Regions from separate parts of the Shewanella sp. A22 genome, predicted to be linked through region 1. Evidence: predicted binding sites of a transcription regulator. Region 1 holds the regulator's gene; each other region holds the start of a gene.
What was found. The regulator FliA, encoded in region 1, starts transcription of late flagellar genes. The targets are predictions, from matches to a motif close to CTAAAGNTNNNNNNNNNNNNGCCGATA.
Positions count from the first base shown of each region.

Region 2: the regulator FliA is predicted to act here: its motif matches at 2,968-2,994, upstream of ACWXWT_RS07025 (flagellin).
Region 3: the regulator FliA is predicted to act here: its motif matches at 2,910-2,936, upstream of ACWXWT_RS10945 (VC2046/SO_2500 family protein).

Region 1 is NZ_JBSQBN010000001.1:23,500-29,296, forward strand. It holds gene flhF (flagellar biosynthesis protein FlhF) at 1-484, shown strand, start outside; gene ACWXWT_RS00110 (MinD/ParA family protein) at 489-1,373, shown strand; gene ACWXWT_RS00115 (RNA polymerase sigma factor FliA) at 1,366-2,085, shown strand; gene cheY (chemotaxis response regulator CheY) at 2,130-2,513, shown strand; gene ACWXWT_RS00125 (protein phosphatase CheZ) at 2,527-3,264, shown strand; gene ACWXWT_RS00130 (chemotaxis protein CheA) at 3,280-5,499, shown strand; gene ACWXWT_RS00135 (protein-glutamate methylesterase/protein-glutamine glutaminase) at 5,527-5,797, shown strand, end outside.
Region 2 is NZ_JBSQBN010000026.1:33,862-39,658, reverse strand. It holds gene fliD (flagellar filament capping protein FliD) at 1-682, opposite strand, end outside; gene ACWXWT_RS07030 (flagellar protein FlaG) at 763-1,188, opposite strand; gene ACWXWT_RS07025 (flagellin) at 1,427-2,887, opposite strand; gene ACWXWT_RS07020 (flagellin) at 3,403-4,866, opposite strand; gene flgL (flagellar hook-associated protein FlgL) at 4,984-5,797, opposite strand, start outside.
Region 3 is NZ_JBSQBN010000051.1:16,091-21,887, reverse strand. It holds gene ACWXWT_RS10955 (EAL domain-containing protein) at 1-1,311, opposite strand, end outside; gene ACWXWT_RS10950 (DUF406 family protein) at 1,648-1,935, opposite strand; gene ACWXWT_RS10945 (VC2046/SO_2500 family protein) at 2,378-2,875, opposite strand; tRNA gene ACWXWT_RS10940 (tRNA-Tyr) at 3,001-3,085, shown strand; tRNA gene ACWXWT_RS10935 (tRNA-Tyr) at 3,148-3,232, shown strand; tRNA gene ACWXWT_RS10930 (tRNA-Tyr) at 3,262-3,346, shown strand; gene ACWXWT_RS10925 (PLP-dependent cysteine synthase family protein) at 3,564-4,625, shown strand; gene queE (7-carboxy-7-deazaguanine synthase QueE) at 4,699-5,367, opposite strand; gene queC (7-cyano-7-deazaguanine synthase QueC) at 5,579-5,797, shown strand, end outside.

The DNA.
Region 1 (5,797 bases):
CTGTCCAGTTAAGCAAGCACATGATTTAACCGAATTAGAACAAATACTGTATCAGTTCAGAAATCGTAAGTTAGTGTTAATTGACACCGCTGGTATGGGACAACGTGACATGCGTCTATATCAACAACTTGATAATTTGACAGCAAATAGTAGGATCCCCATCCGGAGTTACTTAGTCTTGTCAGCGACGGGCCAACGTCGTGTATTGCAAGATGCTGTAGAACATTTTAAGCGTATTCCATTGTCCGGTGCGATTCTCACCAAATTGGATGAGTCAATATCAATTGCTGGTGCATTGAGCGTATTGATTCAAAATGAGTTACCATTGAGTTATGTAACTGACGGTCAACGTGTTCCTGAGGACATGAAAGTGGCTGATACATTAGCATTAGCGAAGCAAGCGCTAGCTGCATTAAACGAAAAAGAACAACAAACGTCACAAGACACGGTGTGGTCTAATGACACAGCCTATGCATTTGAGTAAAGATATGAGTCGGGATCAAGCAAGTGGTTTACGTATGATGAATCAACCAAATAACGATAAAGTTAAAGTCATTGCCGTGTCCGGCGGCAAAGGCGGAGTGGGCAAAACAAGCGTATCAATTAATACCGCCGTTGCATTAGCCGAAAAGGGCAAACGCGTATTAGTACTCGATGCCGATTTAGGCTTAGCCAACGTCGATGTCATGCTTGGGATACGTGCAGAGAAAAATTTATCTCATGTTTTGTCCGGAGATGCCGAATTAGATGACATCATTGTACGAGGCCCTAAAGGTATTGGTATTGTTCCTGCTACCTCGGGTTCACAAGCGATGGTGGAGTTAACACAAGCACAACATGCTGGACTTATCCGTGCATTTAGTGAAATGCGTACTCAGTTTGATATTTTAATTGTTGATACTGCTGCTGGCATATCTGATATGGTGCTGAGTTTTTCTCGTGCATCACAAGATGTGCTGATTGTGGTGTGCGACGAACCAACGTCAATTACAGATGCCTATGCATTAATTAAGATTTTAAGTCGTGAGCATGGTGTGTTCCACTTCAAAATTGTGGCAAATATGGTGCGTAGTTTACGTGAAGGTATGGAATTATTTGCTAAACTAAGTAAAGTGACTGACAGATTTTTAGATGTTGCTCTAGAATTGGTGGCAACAGTTCCATTTGATGAAAATTTACGGAAGTCTGTTCGTAAGCAAAAGTTAGTGGTTGAAGCTTATCCTAAATCACCTTCAGCGATTGCTTATCACGGGTTAGCCAATAAAATTATGACTTGGCCTGTTCCACAACAGCCAGGTGGTCATTTAGAGTTCTTTGTTGAACGTCTTGTACAACGTAAGCCGATACAAGAAGAAGGAAGGACGAGTGAATAAAGCCGCTGCGTATACTCAGTTCGATAACAAAACGTCTATTGTTGAACAGTATGCACCGTTGGTAAAGCGAATTGCCCATCATATGCTGGCAAGATTGCCAGCATCGGTGCAACTTGATGATTTATTACAAGCTGGAATGATGGGGTTACTTGAAGCTTCATCTAAATTTGATTGTAGCAAAGGCGCTAAGTTTGAAACCTTTGCAGGGATCAGAATTCGTGGTGCAATGATTGATGAAATTCGCCGTGGTGACTGGGTTCCACGCTCTGTTCACCGAAATAATCGTCGCGTTGCACAGGTGATTGATGAATTAGGGCAACAGCTTGGACGAGATGCTCATGATACAGAAATTGCCGAAAAACTTGATATGTCGCTCGATGAGTACCATCATATCTTAAATGATGTTTCTGTTGGTAAAATCATAGGCATAGAAGATCTTGGTGTTTCGCAAGATGTGTTAATTACAGACAACGAATCACCAGATGAAACCTTTGACTCACTTGCTGAAGTTCAATTCCAATCTGCACTGGTTGAAGCAATTAAAACATTGCCAGAAAGAGATGCGTTAGTATTATCGTTATATTATGACGAAGCATTAAATTTAAAAGAAATTGGTGCCATCCTTGAGGTTAGCGAATCGCGAGTAAGCCAGATATTAAGTCAGGCAATGCTCAGATTAAAAGCTAAGCTCAAGCATTGGACACAAGAATAATAACTTATTTAGAGCAAACGAGTGTCAGCTCACCGGAGGAAACCTTGGACAAGAATATGAAGATTCTCATTGTTGACGATTTTTCAACAATGAGGCGTATCATTAAGAACTTGTTGCGAGATTTGGGATTTAATAATACCCAAGAAGCAGATGATGGCTCAACAGCCCTACCTATGTTACAAAAAGGCGACTTTGATTTCGTGGTAACAGATTGGAATATGCCGGGAATGCAAGGTATTGATTTACTTAAAGCAATTCGTGCAGATGATTCATTAAAACATTTACCGGTATTGATGGTAACCGCAGAGGCTAAGCGTGAACAGATTATTGCAGCAGCGCAAGCCGGTGTTAATGGTTATGTGGTAAAACCTTTCACCGCAGCAACGTTAAAAGAAAAGTTAGATAAAATCTTTGAACGACTCGCATAAGCAAGGATAAGTCATGCAGGCATCAATATCGGGGTTAATCACTCTCGAACAGGCCCAAGAACTTGTTGAATTGCTTACTTCTGGTAAGCAAGACAAAGCAGATGACGCAATCAGGGAGCTTGCTGCGCCATTACAGCGTGAGCTTTTTGAAGAAGTCGGTAAGTTAACTCGACAACTCCATAGTGCACTAAGAGATTTTCAAGTCGATAACCGTTTATCTGAATTAGCTAATACCGAAATACCGGATGCTAAAGAAAGATTGAATTATGTTATCGATATGACAGAACAAGCTGCAAATAAAACTATGGATGCGGTTGAAGAATGCCTACCTTTGGCCGATACCATCATTAGTAATATACAATCTGTGACGCCCATGTGGGATAAGCTGATGCGTCGTGATATACAATTAAGTGAGTTTAAATCACTTTGTCATGATGTTCAGCAGTTTATGTCGCATAGCGAACATGATTCTAATCGTCTACGTGAGCTATTAAATCAAATTTTGATGGCGCAAGACTTCCAAGACTTAACGGGTCAAATGATCCGCCGAGTAATAGATTTAGTTCGTGAAGTAGAAAGTAATTTGGTCTCAATGTTAACTGTGTTTGGAGATCATGTTACCGAATCATCGCCAGCTATAAACGATAATAAGATAGAAGCAGAAGGTCCAATCATGCATGCAGAATTGCGTGAAGATGTTGTGACTGGTCAGGATGAAGTTGACGATCTGCTATCAAGTCTGGGTTTCTAATTAGGAGTCAATTTAATGTCCTTTGATGTTGATGAAGAGATACTCCAGGACTTTTTAATCGAAGCTGGTGAGATTTTAGAGCTTCTACAAGAGCAACTAGTTGCCCTTGAAAATAATCCTGATGACAGTGATTTACTTAATGCTATTTTCCGTGGATTCCATACCGTTAAGGGTGGAGCAGGTTTTTTAAGCCTAAAACCCATGGTTGACGTATGTCACGAAGCCGAAAATACGTTTGACTTATTGCGCACTGGTAAACGTGGCGTAAATGCAGAATTAATGGATATCATTTTGCAAGCTGTCGACGCCATTAATTCCATGTTTGCTCAAACTCAACAGGGGGAAACCCAAGACCCTGCAGATCCTGAATTGCTTGCGAAGCTTAAATTATTAAGTTCAGGTGCACCATTACCTTCAGAAATGGCAGCTGAAGAGCCTGAACCTATCGAGAGTGTTGTTGAGTCAAGCGAACCTGAGTACATTGAAGATCTTAATACTCAATCAGAAGAGATCTCTAATTCTGGCAGTATTGATGAGATTGACGAATCGGAATTTGAAGCGCTACTTGATGCATTGCATGGCGGTGGTAAAGGTCCAGTAGCACCTCAAGTATCTGATACTAATCAAGGCTCCGAGGCTCCAAAAACTCCAACTGCGAATAATAGCGACGAAATTACCGATGATGAGTTCGAAGCATTATTAGATGAACTGCACGGTTCTGGTTCATTCAAAGAGACATCTGCCCCCGTAGCGTCAGCGAAACCACCTGCGAGTACTCCAGTTGTTGAGCCACTTGTTGATTCTGATGAAATTACAGATGATGAGTTCGAACGCCTTTTAGATGAATTACACGGAAAAGGTAGTTCTCCTGCCGACGTTAAGCCGCAACCAACGCCTGCAACAGCTCAAAAACATGTTACTCCAACTGCTAAACCTGCAGTGACTCCAACCGCTAAGCCTGTCGCAAAACCAGTCACCGCCACGCCCCCTGTCGCAGCACCAAAAGCTGAACTCGTTAAAGATAAAGCACCTGTGAAAGCGCCTTCTGTTCCTCAGGGTGAAACAACTGTTCGTGTAGATACTGCTCGTTTAGATGAAATCATGAACATGGTTGGTGAGTTGGTTTTAGTACGAAATCGTTTGGTTAGCTTAGGTGTGAACCGTGAAGACGAAGACATGTCAAAGGCGCTTGCAAATCTTGATTTAGTTACCGCTGATTTACAAGGCGCGGTAATGAAGACTCGCATGCAACCCATCAAGAAAGTATTTGGTCGTTTCCCTCGCGTTGTTCGAGATATGGCGCGTACTTTAAATAAAGAAATTGATCTGATAATGATTGGTGAAGACACCGATCTAGATAAGAATTTAGTCGAAGCATTAGCGGATCCTTTAGTTCACTTGGTGCGTAACTCAGTCGATCATGGTATAGAAATGCCGATTACGCGTGAAGCGAGCGGTAAACCACGTACCGGTACTATTACCTTGTCGGCTAGTCAAGAAGGTGACCATATCCTGCTCAAAATTGAGGATGATGGCGCAGGAATGGATCCTGAGAAGTTAAAACAAATTGCAATCAGTCGTGGCGTGTTAGATGAAGATGCCGCAGCAAGAATGACCGATAACGAAGCGTTTAACCTTATTTTTGCTCCTGGTTTCTCGACGAAAGTTGAAATTTCAGATATCTCAGGCCGTGGTGTGGGTATGGATGTGGTGAAAACCCGCATTAACCAACTTAACGGAACTGTTTTTATCGATTCAATGAAAGGCAAGGGCACCATACTTGAAATTAAAGTGCCATTAACGTTAGCAATTATGCCAACATTAATGGTTGATGTGTCTAATCAAGTATTTGCACTACCATTATCAAGTGTGAATGAAATCTTTAATTTAGATTTAACTAAGACCAACATTGTTGACGGCCAATTGACGGTAATTTTCCGAAATAAAGCCGTACCATTATTTTATTTAGAGCATTGGCTGCACAGCAACAAATCGACCTTTAAACATGGTGATAAAAAACAAGGTCATGTTGTGATTGTTCAACTTGGTACGATGCAAATTGGGTTTGTTGTTGATGCGTTGATAGGACAAGAAGAAGTTGTCATTAAACCGCTTGGAAGTATGTTACAAGGTACTCCTGGTATGGCGGGCGCGACAATTACATCTGATGGTGGTATTGCACTTATTCTAGATGTACCTGGATTGTTGAAACATTATGCAAAAAGCAAAAAATAATAAAAGTTCCATTATTTAAGGCATTAAATGACCATAAAAGTACTAGTTGTAGATGATTCTAGCTTTTTTCGACGTCGAGTCAGTGAAATTGTTAATCAAGATCCCGATCTCGAGGTTGTTGCTGTTGCAATAAATGGCAAAGAAGCTGTTGATATGACTGCAAAGTTTAAACCTCAAGTCATTACTATGGATATTGAAATGCCTGTGATGGACGGTATTAGTGCTGTCCGTGAAATTATGGCCAGTAACCCTACACCTATTTTGATGTTTTCATCATTAACCCATGATGGTGCCAAAG
Region 2 (5,797 bases), on a different contig from region 1:
TGCTCGAAGTCAGTTTTAGACCGTCAATATAAATAATGGAATCTTTTGCGGCTTGTAATTCGGTCATCGCGAAGGTGTCTGCCAACACGGTACCCGCACCTGTATCGGTGGCTGAAACCGTGATGTTATTGGCCGTGCCTGTTTCTTTAGACGTTAATACTAATTGGGCACCGTCATCACTGTTCACTATGGTTGCGGTAACGCCAACATTGTCGTCAGCACTGTTTATTTTTGCCACCAGTGTTTGCATAGTATCTTCAGCGGTAACTTCAATATCAAAACTGTCGCCATCAACAGCAAAGTTTAATGAGCCTTCATCTAAAGGCGCTGTTACATCGCTCACAGCCAAAGAGCCAATTTTTTGACTCCCCGCCAGTTGTTCAACAGCAAGACTATAACTGCCTGTTACCGCGGTATTCGTCACTGATGCAGTGACATAAGTATTCTTTGAAACTGACGCACTCTGGCTATCGAATGAATCTGTATCAGAGAGAAAGGTTAAGCTATCTTTGAATTCAGATAACGAACTTTTTAAAAAGCCCAATGCTGATATCTCGGAATTAATCGCGCCCTCTTTTGAGTCAAATTGAGCTACCTTAGGAGTTCGTTGTGCGCTAACTAAAGCCGACACAATACCGTTAATGTCTAGCCCGGAGCCTAGTCCAACCGATGTTAATCCCATGTTTACCTCAACTAATCTTAACTAAATAACACAAAAAAGCGCGTAATCGACTTGTTAAATCAAATCATCCGCCCAATAGCTTAAGCTTCAGTTCTCATTAATAACCCTTTTACATCTTGCAACTTCTGAGCCAACTCTAACGCCTCATCGCTGGGGATCTGGCGTATGATTTCACCTGAATCAATATCCATTACCTTAACAATAGCGGAGCCTGAGTCTTCGTCAACCGAAAACGCAAGGCCTTTGTTCATCAAAGAGACAACTTCAGACAGCTGAATAACAACTTCTTCTAAGGCTTCTGCCTGGGATTGTTCTTTTTTACTGGCTTCGGTTTTTTCTGCTTCAGTTATTGCTTTGACCATCGGTGCTTTATCGGATTCAGGCAGGTAAGTACTTTTTTCAGCCGCTAAATGCGAAGCAACATTTTTATCTAATGCTCCTTCAGGTCTATTTGTTACAGAGGGGTTTACAGGTGAGTTTGCAATACCCAGTGAATTATTATCCATAACATCCTCTCTAAATCAATGTAATCCCTGTTTACGCGTTACTCGTTGAGGGTTACTTTGCCAACAAAGTAACATCATATCGTCACCATAGTTACAACGCTATATAACGTTAATAAATCGATATACATAAGTAACAAAAAGGAAGATTCAGCTGTGAATCTTCCTTTTCTATTTTGACGTTATGTTACTGATTCACTCAGTGAGTTACTATCATTCTGTTGCCACTAAACTAAGCTGATTACAGTAGTGATAACGCAACCTGTGGTAGCTGATTCGCTTGCGCCAACATAGACGATGATGCTTGCGATAAAATCTGCTGTTTACTCAGCTCTGCACTTTCTGCAGCAAAGTCAACATCTTGAATACGGCTACGTGCATCTGACACGTTATTTTGGATGTTGCTTAAGTTACTGATAGTGAAGTCTAAACGGTTTTGCGTAGCACCTAAGTCAGCACGTTGGCTATCAATACCGGCAATCGCACCATCAATAATGTCAATCGCACTTTGCGCACCTGATGCTGTGCCAATGTCAATGGTACTCACACCCGCAAATACACCTGCTGCTTCACCAGTAATTTCAGCGGGTGCTGCTGTACCGGTTAAGGTAAAGCTGTCAGGTGAGCTCAATGTAATCGCACCTGCCGCTGTAGCTACTGTACCAGTAGTACCGTTAGCAACCACTGTTGCACCTGATGCTGTACCGTCGGCAGAAACGTTCTTTAACGATAATGCACCTGATGTATTGCTGCCACCAGTAGAAGTAAAGTTAATATCTGCACCAGTAGAACTCGTAATAGTAAGAGTACCATTATCCAAGTTTGCCGTTACACCTGTATCACCTGAAGTATCATTAATTGCTGTTGCAAGGTCTTCATTCGAGCTAATACCCGTTAAGTCTAAAGACGCTGTTTTCCCTGCACCACCATCAACATTCATGACTAACGATACATCATATGCAGCGGTTAAATCAGCTTGAACATTGGTTTCAGCAGATGCGGTTACACCTGTACCAGCTTGGTTAATTTTAGCAACAATTTCAGTCGCGGTATCTTCATCAACGGTCACAATATTAGTTGTGCTAGTGCCTTGAGTAATGGTTAAGGTTTCACCCGTTGAACCATTGGTACCCGCAGCTGCGGCAACAAGCCCACCACCAAATAAACTACCGGCTTTATTACTTTGATACGCACCAATACTGGTTGCGGCTACCGATTTAAGAGACACATTAATGGTTTGGTTGGCTTCTGAACCAACTTGGAATGCTTGAGTACCATAAGAGCCATCAAGTAAATTCTGGCCACCAAACGATGTGGTTTCAGCAATACGAGTTAACTCAGACTGCAAAGAGTTAATCTCTTTTTGCATAGCAGAACGGTCGTCTGATGAGTTTGAACCGTTAGCCGACTGTAATGACAAGTCACGCATACGCTGTAAAATGTTGGTTGACTCACTCATTGCACCTTCAGCTGTTTGTGCAATCGAGATACCGTCGTTAGCGTTACGCATCGCCACACCAATACCATTGATTTGGCTAGTCATACGATTCGAAATCTGTAAGCCTGCCGCATCATCTTTAGCGCTGTTAATGCGAAGACCTGAAGCTAAACGCTCCATTGAAGTAGCAGTGTTGCTCTGTGCTTTGTTTAGGTTACCCTGCGCTTTCATCGAAGTGACGTTAGTATTTACTGAAATAGCCATAATTTAATTCCTCGTATTCCTGACTGTAGACATTGCCTGTCTGTATTAAGCCAGGCGGATCATATTGGTTACACTTAAGGTAACGGCAATAAAAGTCAGAACTTTAGCTTTTTTTTTCAACTGCAGATAAAAAACTAAATAAACAATTAAATTCAATATATTAGGGCCTGTTGTTCTTTGCTGGTTAAGTTTTGTTCGAGATAAAAACGTTTTAATCGAGGCTAGTGGATTGCTGCCTAGCAATCTAAGCTACTTTTACTTAACGAAGAGTAACTCAACAAAGAGTAAAACGTTTTTAGCCGAACCCTACGGGCAGCGTTTGTTGGTCATTTTTACTGCGTTATAGACTTTTTGTGTAGAATAACTACACCACAAAGTCTCTGCCTTGTACAAATGAACAACAATTCGCTGCAAAACCAACCTTGAAAGATCAACAGGCTCTAGTACTACAAATTAAAAACCCGCCATTTGAGGTGGCGGATTCTAATATCGAGATTGTTAGCTTACTTTTTTAACTAGCCAAGTAAAGACAATGCCACTTGTGGTAGCTGATTGGCTTGCGCCAACATCGACGATGATGCTTGCGATAAAATCTGTTGCTTACTCAGCTCTGCACTCTCTGAGGCAAAGTCAACGTCTTGAATACGACTACGCGCATCTGACACGTTATTTTGAACGTTACTCAAGTTACTGATAGTAAAACTCATTCTATTTTGCACCGCACCTAAATCGGCACGAGAGCTATCAATACCGGCAATCGCACCATCAATAATGTCAATCGCACTTTGCGCGCCTGATGCGGTACCAATGTCAATGGTACTAACACCAACAAATACACCTGCTGCTTCACCAGTAATTTCAGCGGGTGCTGCTGTACCAGTTAAGGTAAAGCTGTCAGGTGAGCTTAATGTAATCGCACCTGCCGCGGTTGCTACTGTACCAGTAGTACCGTTAGCGACCACTGTTGCACCTGATGCTGTACCGTCTGCAGAAATGTTCTTTAACGATAATGCACCTGATGTATTGCTGCCACCAGTAGAGGTGAAGTTAATATCAGCACCTGATGCACTAGTAATAGTAAGAGTACCATTATCCAGTTTTGCCGTTACGCCTGTATCACCTGAAGTATCATTAATTGCTGTTGCAAGATCAGCGTTCGAGCTAATACCCGTTAAGTCTAAAGACGCTGTTTTCCCTGCACCACCATCAACATTCATGACTAACGATACATCATATGCAGCGGTTAAATCAGCTTGAACATTGGTTTCAGCAGATGCGGTTACACCTGTACCAGCTTGGTTAATTTTAGCAACAATTTCAGTCGCGGTATCTTCATCAACGGTCACAATATTAGTTGTGCTAGTGCCTTGAGTAATGGTTAAGGTTTCACCCGTTGAACCATTGGTACCCGCAGCTGCGGCAACAAGCCCACCACCAAATAAACTACCGGCTTTATCACTTTGATACGCACCAATACTGGTTGCGGCTACCGATTTAAGAGACACATTAATGGTTTGGTTGGCATCAGAACCAACTTGGAATGATTGAGTACCATAAGAGCCATCGAGTAAATTCTGGCCACCAAACGAGGTGGTTTCTGCAATACGAGTTAACTCTGCCTGTAAAGAGTTAATCTCTTTTTGCATAGATGCGCGGTCATCAGACGAGTTTGAACCGTTGGCAGACTGCAAAGACAAGTCACGCATACGCTGCAAAATATTGGTTGACTCACCCATTGCACCTTCAGCCGTTTGTGCAATAGAGATACCATCGTTAGCGTTACGAATAGCAACGCCAATCCCGTTTATCTGACTGGTCATACGGTTTGAAATCTGTAGACCTGCCGCATCATCTTTGGCGCTGTTAATACGCAGGCCTGATGCTAGTCGTTCCATAGAGGTTGAAGTAGCAGTTTGAGCTTTATTTAAATTACCTTGCGCCTTCATGGATGTAACGTTGGTGTTAACTGAAATAGCCATAGTGTAAATTCCTCTTCTTAGTTGAACGCCAAGACCCGGAGCTTGGCTAAACGGTTAATCATGTAAACTGTTTAATATGTTGTGAAACGTTCGTGTATCAGTGCTTATAAAACGTGTTTATATATAGTCAAACAAACTGGTCGAACTGACTTTACTAAACAAGCTCGACGCGGCATTGAGTGCTAATTGTTGCTTTTCAAACTCGGTAATAGCCGAGGCAAAATCCAAATCTTCTAATTTTGATAATGCCGAGGTGTTAATCAACTTTTCATCAGTATGATTGTCGCTGTACTGTTGCAACACCTTTAGGCTGTTACCAGTTAAGCTTCGTTCCTGACTCATTTGTTTGACACCGCTATCAATGTTATTCAAGAGCTGTGCCAACTCCGCTTGTCCAGCGGGTGTTTGTGTATCATTATCACTTTCAAATAATGTAATGGCTTTACTGAAGGTATCGAAAATACTGACTTGTGCGACTTCATTTATGGTAAATGAGTCACCAATTTCAGGCTCGCCCTCCAATTTAACTTCAATATCATTAAAGCTCACCGGCACCGAAGCATCAAAACCAACAACTGTGGTCACAATATTTGCTGGCATCGCGCTATCCAAAACCTCTAGGTTTGTGCCGCCCAAGCCATCATCAACAAAATTGAATGTATATATATCAGGCACATAAGTGGCTGGGTCAATAATTTTGGCACTGGTAACAACAAAATCACCTTGCTGAGATGACGAATAATTGACGCCATAATCACCCATTGCATTGGCAGCATTCATAAACGCAGCATCACCAGCCACATTGGTATTAACTTGGACCCCATCGGCAATATTACTTTTGCGAACGCCTGAATCACCGCTGTACACCACATTGCCACTATTATCGAAAGCAAAAGGAACATTGTTGGTTTTATTGCCAGCAAAAATATAA
Region 3 (5,797 bases), on a different contig from region 1:
TGATTTGATATCTACAGCCGCAATTGCGGGTTTGGGCTCTATTCTCTCACGGGATATCACAGATGATGCCGCTAAATTCATATACAGTCGACCGATCATCTGTTCTAAATCGGTTACTGAAGAATTGGCAGGCAACAACATTGCAAATTCATCACTGCCTATTCTAGCAACATCAATTGCGTTTGCAGCATAGGCAAAATGCTTTAATCGTCTTGCTGTTTCAATGAGTAAACTGTCGCCATGTTCATGACCATGGGTGTCATTAAAACGTTTGAAACCTAATAAATCAACTAGGATTAGTATGCCTTCTGTCGCGCGATCTAAAATAGGCGTAAAGTGAATGCGGTTATGTAATCCGGTCAATGGACAATGCCATGCCAAACGTTCTAATTCTGCTTTGTGTAAATATTCTGCCGAATTGTCATAACTAGACACTAAAGCATAATGTTTGCCTTGTTCTGTCACGAATGGGGTAATATGATAATTTAGCCAATATTCACTTCCATTGCTTCGTTCAAGCTTAAGGTCACCTTTCACCGTTTCGTTATTGTGTAATTTATCAATAATATGATCAAGCCGTTGAGGTTTTTCCTTAAAAAAATCAAGGCATAATGCACTATTATGTTCTACTGAAGATCGAGGTAAACCGGTCATTTTTTCGTGAGCACTATTAACATACTCAATAATACGACTGTCAGTATTGACGAGCATAACCACATGTTCAGATTGCTCTGTGGCATTTCGTAACAGATAAATTTGCTCGTTGCTGTCATAGGTATAACGGGTAGATAAGGTGAGTGCTAATTGGTCAGCACATTGAATAGCAAACTGAATATCAGATGTGGTCCAGTGCACTTCTTCACAACTTTCAATAGAAAGAACCCCTTCTATATGGCCATTTATCCTAATGGCGATATCAGTGCTTGTTAGAATATTATGATGTTTATAATAATCAGAAAACGCTTCAACAAGATCAATGTGAGGTGTGTCGGTGGATAAAATATACCGGTGGGAACGTAATTCATCAAAATAAGCCGACTCAATCGTCATTTGTCGCATATGTGAGAAATGAATTAGATTGTCGCTAGTTTTACTTGCCACTAAAGTTTGTTCACAAACAAAATCATTATTTACAACTTTTGCGTCGCCTATATCTTTGTCATCTAAAGTCCAAACTGAAACAAATGATGCAGAAAAATAATCATGCAATAGTTGGCACACCAACTCAGAGGTTTTTGTAAAGTCACCCTGTTGCTTAGCACTGGAATTTACTATTAATTCCAACAGGTGCTGTTGCTCTTGTCGATTCATTTAAATCCCGAAAATGGCTTCATTCCCCTAACTCTTTGACAATATTGGTTCAGTTCAATTGTTATTTTTAGTACTGTTTTTAGAACAAAAGTCAAATATTAGGGTAATACATTGGGAGCGAAACTCGCATTAAAGGTATACACTATTTTACATTAGTAAAACCAACTATACCCTTGATTAAGTAAATCAGATTACACGCGATACTCTCAAACAGCAATCCTTTCGTAATATATTGTTACGGTTTAATTGGATTGCAGATTCGTAAATCTTTTTGCATAAAAACTGTTTAACAACAGACATATGACATATCTTTCGCTAAACAAACAATAACGATAATTAAAGTTGATTTTCAAGTTGAAAAATCATTTTCTCGACACTAAATGCAAAATCAAGCTTCAAAGTAATCGTTTCATCCGCCTCGATGATCTCAGTTTTGGTATCGTTAAAACGTTGTAGTGCAGCCTGTTCTATTGTTTTCGCTTGAATCGATGCATCATCGCCAACAAAATTTAGTACTAATAAAGTATCTTCAGCCTCAACAACAGCACCAATATCAACATAACTACCACACTCAGCACAACTGTCACTGACGTTACTTTGTTGCTGTTTAATTTGTTTAATCATTAGTTTACTCCGTCATGAACGTTAGCTTGAATTGCAAATATAACTCAGTTTAGGGGAGCTTTTACTAGCAATGCTCACAATTACGTAAAATATTCGACCAATCTAGGGCCTATTAATCTTTCAAGGTTATTTTTGCAGCGAATTGTTGGTCATTACTTAAATATGAGCTACAAGACAGAGGCTTTGTGGTGTAGTTCTCCTACATTAAAAGCCGATAACGCAGCAATACTGACCAACAAACGCTGCCCGAAATGTTCGGCTAAAAACGCGTTACTCTTTATTGAGTGAAACTTTTCAAAGTGATATTTGCTTAGATTGCTAGGCAGTAATCAACTCGCCTCGATTAACACGTTTTTATCACTAACAAAATTAACCTGCAAAGCTCTGCAGTTCTTAATAAAGCTCACTATTTTTGTCTCGATGTTAACTGGTCAAAACGAGTCTAAGCTGATTGTATTGATAAAGTATTAGAAATTTTCCGTTGGGTACTCAACTGATCAAGAAAATGCATGTCTTCTATAGGAGTGTGCTGTTTATATGCATTGATCGCTTTACTTTTTGTTAGATAATCGCAGTTACTCAGTACTTCTACCATTGAATCAGGTTGTGCCCCCCTAATAACTAGGGCTTCCGGTGTTAAAGCTTGTTGAAGTTGAAACTGCCGTGCACCGTGCAGCCGAAAAATATCTGCATTGTCGGTGGTATCGGGATGAACAGAAATATCGTCGACAAGTAATTGGGGGTTAGGTAACGAGAACTGCTTACGCAGTTTTTGAGTACTTTCGATATCATTATCTAATTGAAATTGAGCCATATCACGAGCATCAACTGACAGCATAGCTAATAGCAAACCAAATTCACCGCGACGATTGTGCTCAATCGCAACGTTTAATCGGTTCCCTATTTGTAACTCATTGACTAAAGTTGATTCAATTTGCATATAAAAACATCATAACTACTGCTCGATGCTATTTTATCGACCAAACAGTTATAAACTTTAGCAATATATTCAATTTTACACTTTACATATAAAAGGTTTCTGACTACTATGGCGGCCGCAATTGAGGAGGGGTTCCCGAGTGGCCAAAGGGATCAGACTGTAAATCTGACGGCTCAGCCTTCGAAGGTTCGAATCCTTCTCCCTCCACCATTTGCCTTGTTATATGTGTAAAGAGTTAAAATGTAAAAAAGAAAGTAGAAAAAGAAATATGTGGAGGGGTTCCCGAGTGGCCAAAGGGATCAGACTGTAAATCTGACGGCTCAGCCTTCGAAGGTTCGAATCCTTCTCCCTCCACCATCTTTTTTAATTGATACTTTTCTTGCTGTGGAGGGGTTCCCGAGTGGCCAAAGGGATCAGACTGTAAATCTGACGGCTCAGCCTTCGAAGGTTCGAATCCTTCTCCCTCCACCATTTTACATCTCCGTCTATATGCCCTATCTATTTTATTATTTCTAAATCACTATTGCTTTATCCTTATCTCATCCGTATTAATACCTGTTAATGACTTTCATGCCGCGCAAAAATAAAACCTATTAAAACTTATCAAGCACTTATGTTGATTTAACACTATTTTTCATTATTTATTTTCGTTATTATATATATTCATTTGGAATAACGAGTTAGTCTCATGCCAACATCTTGGGTCAATCAGGCCATCGCAAAAATTGAAGCAGACTATCAACGTTCTGCAGATACACACCTAATTAAACTAGATTTACCACAGCTTGATGGTGTGGACATATATTTAAAAGATGAAAGTACCCACCCCACGGGCAGTTTAAAGCACCGCTTAGCACGCTCATTATTTCTATATGCACTATGTAATGGTTGGATAAAACAAGACACCCCAATCATTGAATCATCTTCAGGCAGTACCGCGGTATCCGAAGCTTACTTCGCTCGCTTACTCGGCTTACCTTTTATAGCCGTAATGCCAAAAACCACTGCAAAAAAGAAAATTCAGCAAATCGAGTTTTACGGTGGTCAATGTCATTATGTTGATAACGGTAGTCAGATGTATCCAGAATCGGCTCGATTAGCTAATGAATTAAACGGTCATTATATTGATCAGTTTACTTATGCTGAGCGTGCGACGGATTGGCGAGGTAATAACAATATTGCAGATTCTATTTTCAATCAGATGGAAAAAGAGCCATATCCAGTGCCAAGTTGGATTGTGATGAGTCCAGGTACAGGTGGTACGAGTGCCACAATAGGCCGATATATCCGTTTTCAGCAGCAAACAACTCAATTATGTGTTGTCGATCCTGAAAACTCGGTATTTTATGATTACTTTCATAATGGTGATGCCAATATTGTTTGTGAAACAAACAGTAAAATTGAGGGCATTGGCCGTCCAAGAGTCGAGCCATCTTTTATTGCAGGTGTCGTTGACAGTATGATGAAAATTCCAGATGCAGCCTCGGTTGCAACAATTCAGTGGCTAGAGCAACTTCTTGGTCGTAAAACTGGCGCCTCAACAGGTACCAATTTATACGGTGCATTATTACTCGCAACTAGCATGCAACAAACAGGGCAAAAAGGCTCAATTGTGACCTTGATTTGTGATTCTGGTGATCGTTATTTAGATACCTATTACGACCCAGAATGGATTAAAAATAATATCGGTTGTGTTAAATTCTATCAAGATAAGCTACTGGCATTTAACACAACAGGTTTATTGAACTAATCAATAACAATGCCGTTGATACAGCAACGGCATTGAGTATTTTGTTGCAGAAAATTAGCAATAACGGCATATATTAATCAATATTAAGATATTTATGCGTCTGAATAGATAACCGCCAATTTCGTTCAATACAAACTTTCATGGCTAATTCAGTCGCCCGTGCTTTTTGGCTAATAGGTTGCAAACAAATGGTTTTATTACTGATATCTATTCCAGTTAATAATTCATCTAACTCATCTATATGATGATTGGTGGCTATTGGATGCTTAATTTCATTGGCACGGTTTAAAGCTTGCTCAAGTACCCTATAGCCTCCCTTCATATTGATTTTAGGTGATACCGTGACCCACACATCAGGATGGCATTTCACTTCAAATGTGCCACTGGTTTCAATTTGGATTTGATAACCAGCGTCAATAAAATCGTTTGTTAACTCAGTAAGATCATATAAACAAGGTTCACCACCGGTTAGCACTATGTGTTTGGCTGTAAAGTTTTTTTCAATAAAGGCGTTGATTAACGTTTTGCCGGTATGGTTTGCCCAGCGACCAATCGTGCCATCAACTTGAATAACTTGCTCAGCACTGACTTTGTTTTCAATTAATACATCCCAAGTTTGCTTAGTATCACACCATGCACATCCGACAGGACACCCCTGCAAGCGAACGAAAAGTGCCGGAACACCTGTAAATGCGCCCTCACCTTGTATAGTTTCAAATACTTCGTTAACTGGATATTTCATCGTTTACCTTACTTTTTAACGTCGGTTATCACTACCAGACTGACAACAGGGCGGCATTTATAGTGTATTTCTCTGTAAGCTGCAAGTATTTGCGCCTATCACTTTGCAGTTGAGGTTACCTTAGGTAAAATATCATTCATATTGTCTTGAACCACTTAGCGTTGATCATACCGATCTTACCAGTTAGTTCAGTTCGTTAATGAGTATATCCATGTCTGATACCAAACCAAAAATCTTGACTAAAGCCCTTGTTGTTTTCAGCGGTGGTCAAGATTCAACAACCTGTCTAATTCAAGCTTTGTCGCAATTTGATCAAGTTCATGGAATTACGTTTGATTATGGTCAGCGCCACCGTGAAGAAATTGACGTTGCAAAATCGTTAGCCCAACAACTTAAATTAGCCAGTCATAAAGTAATGGACACCACATTG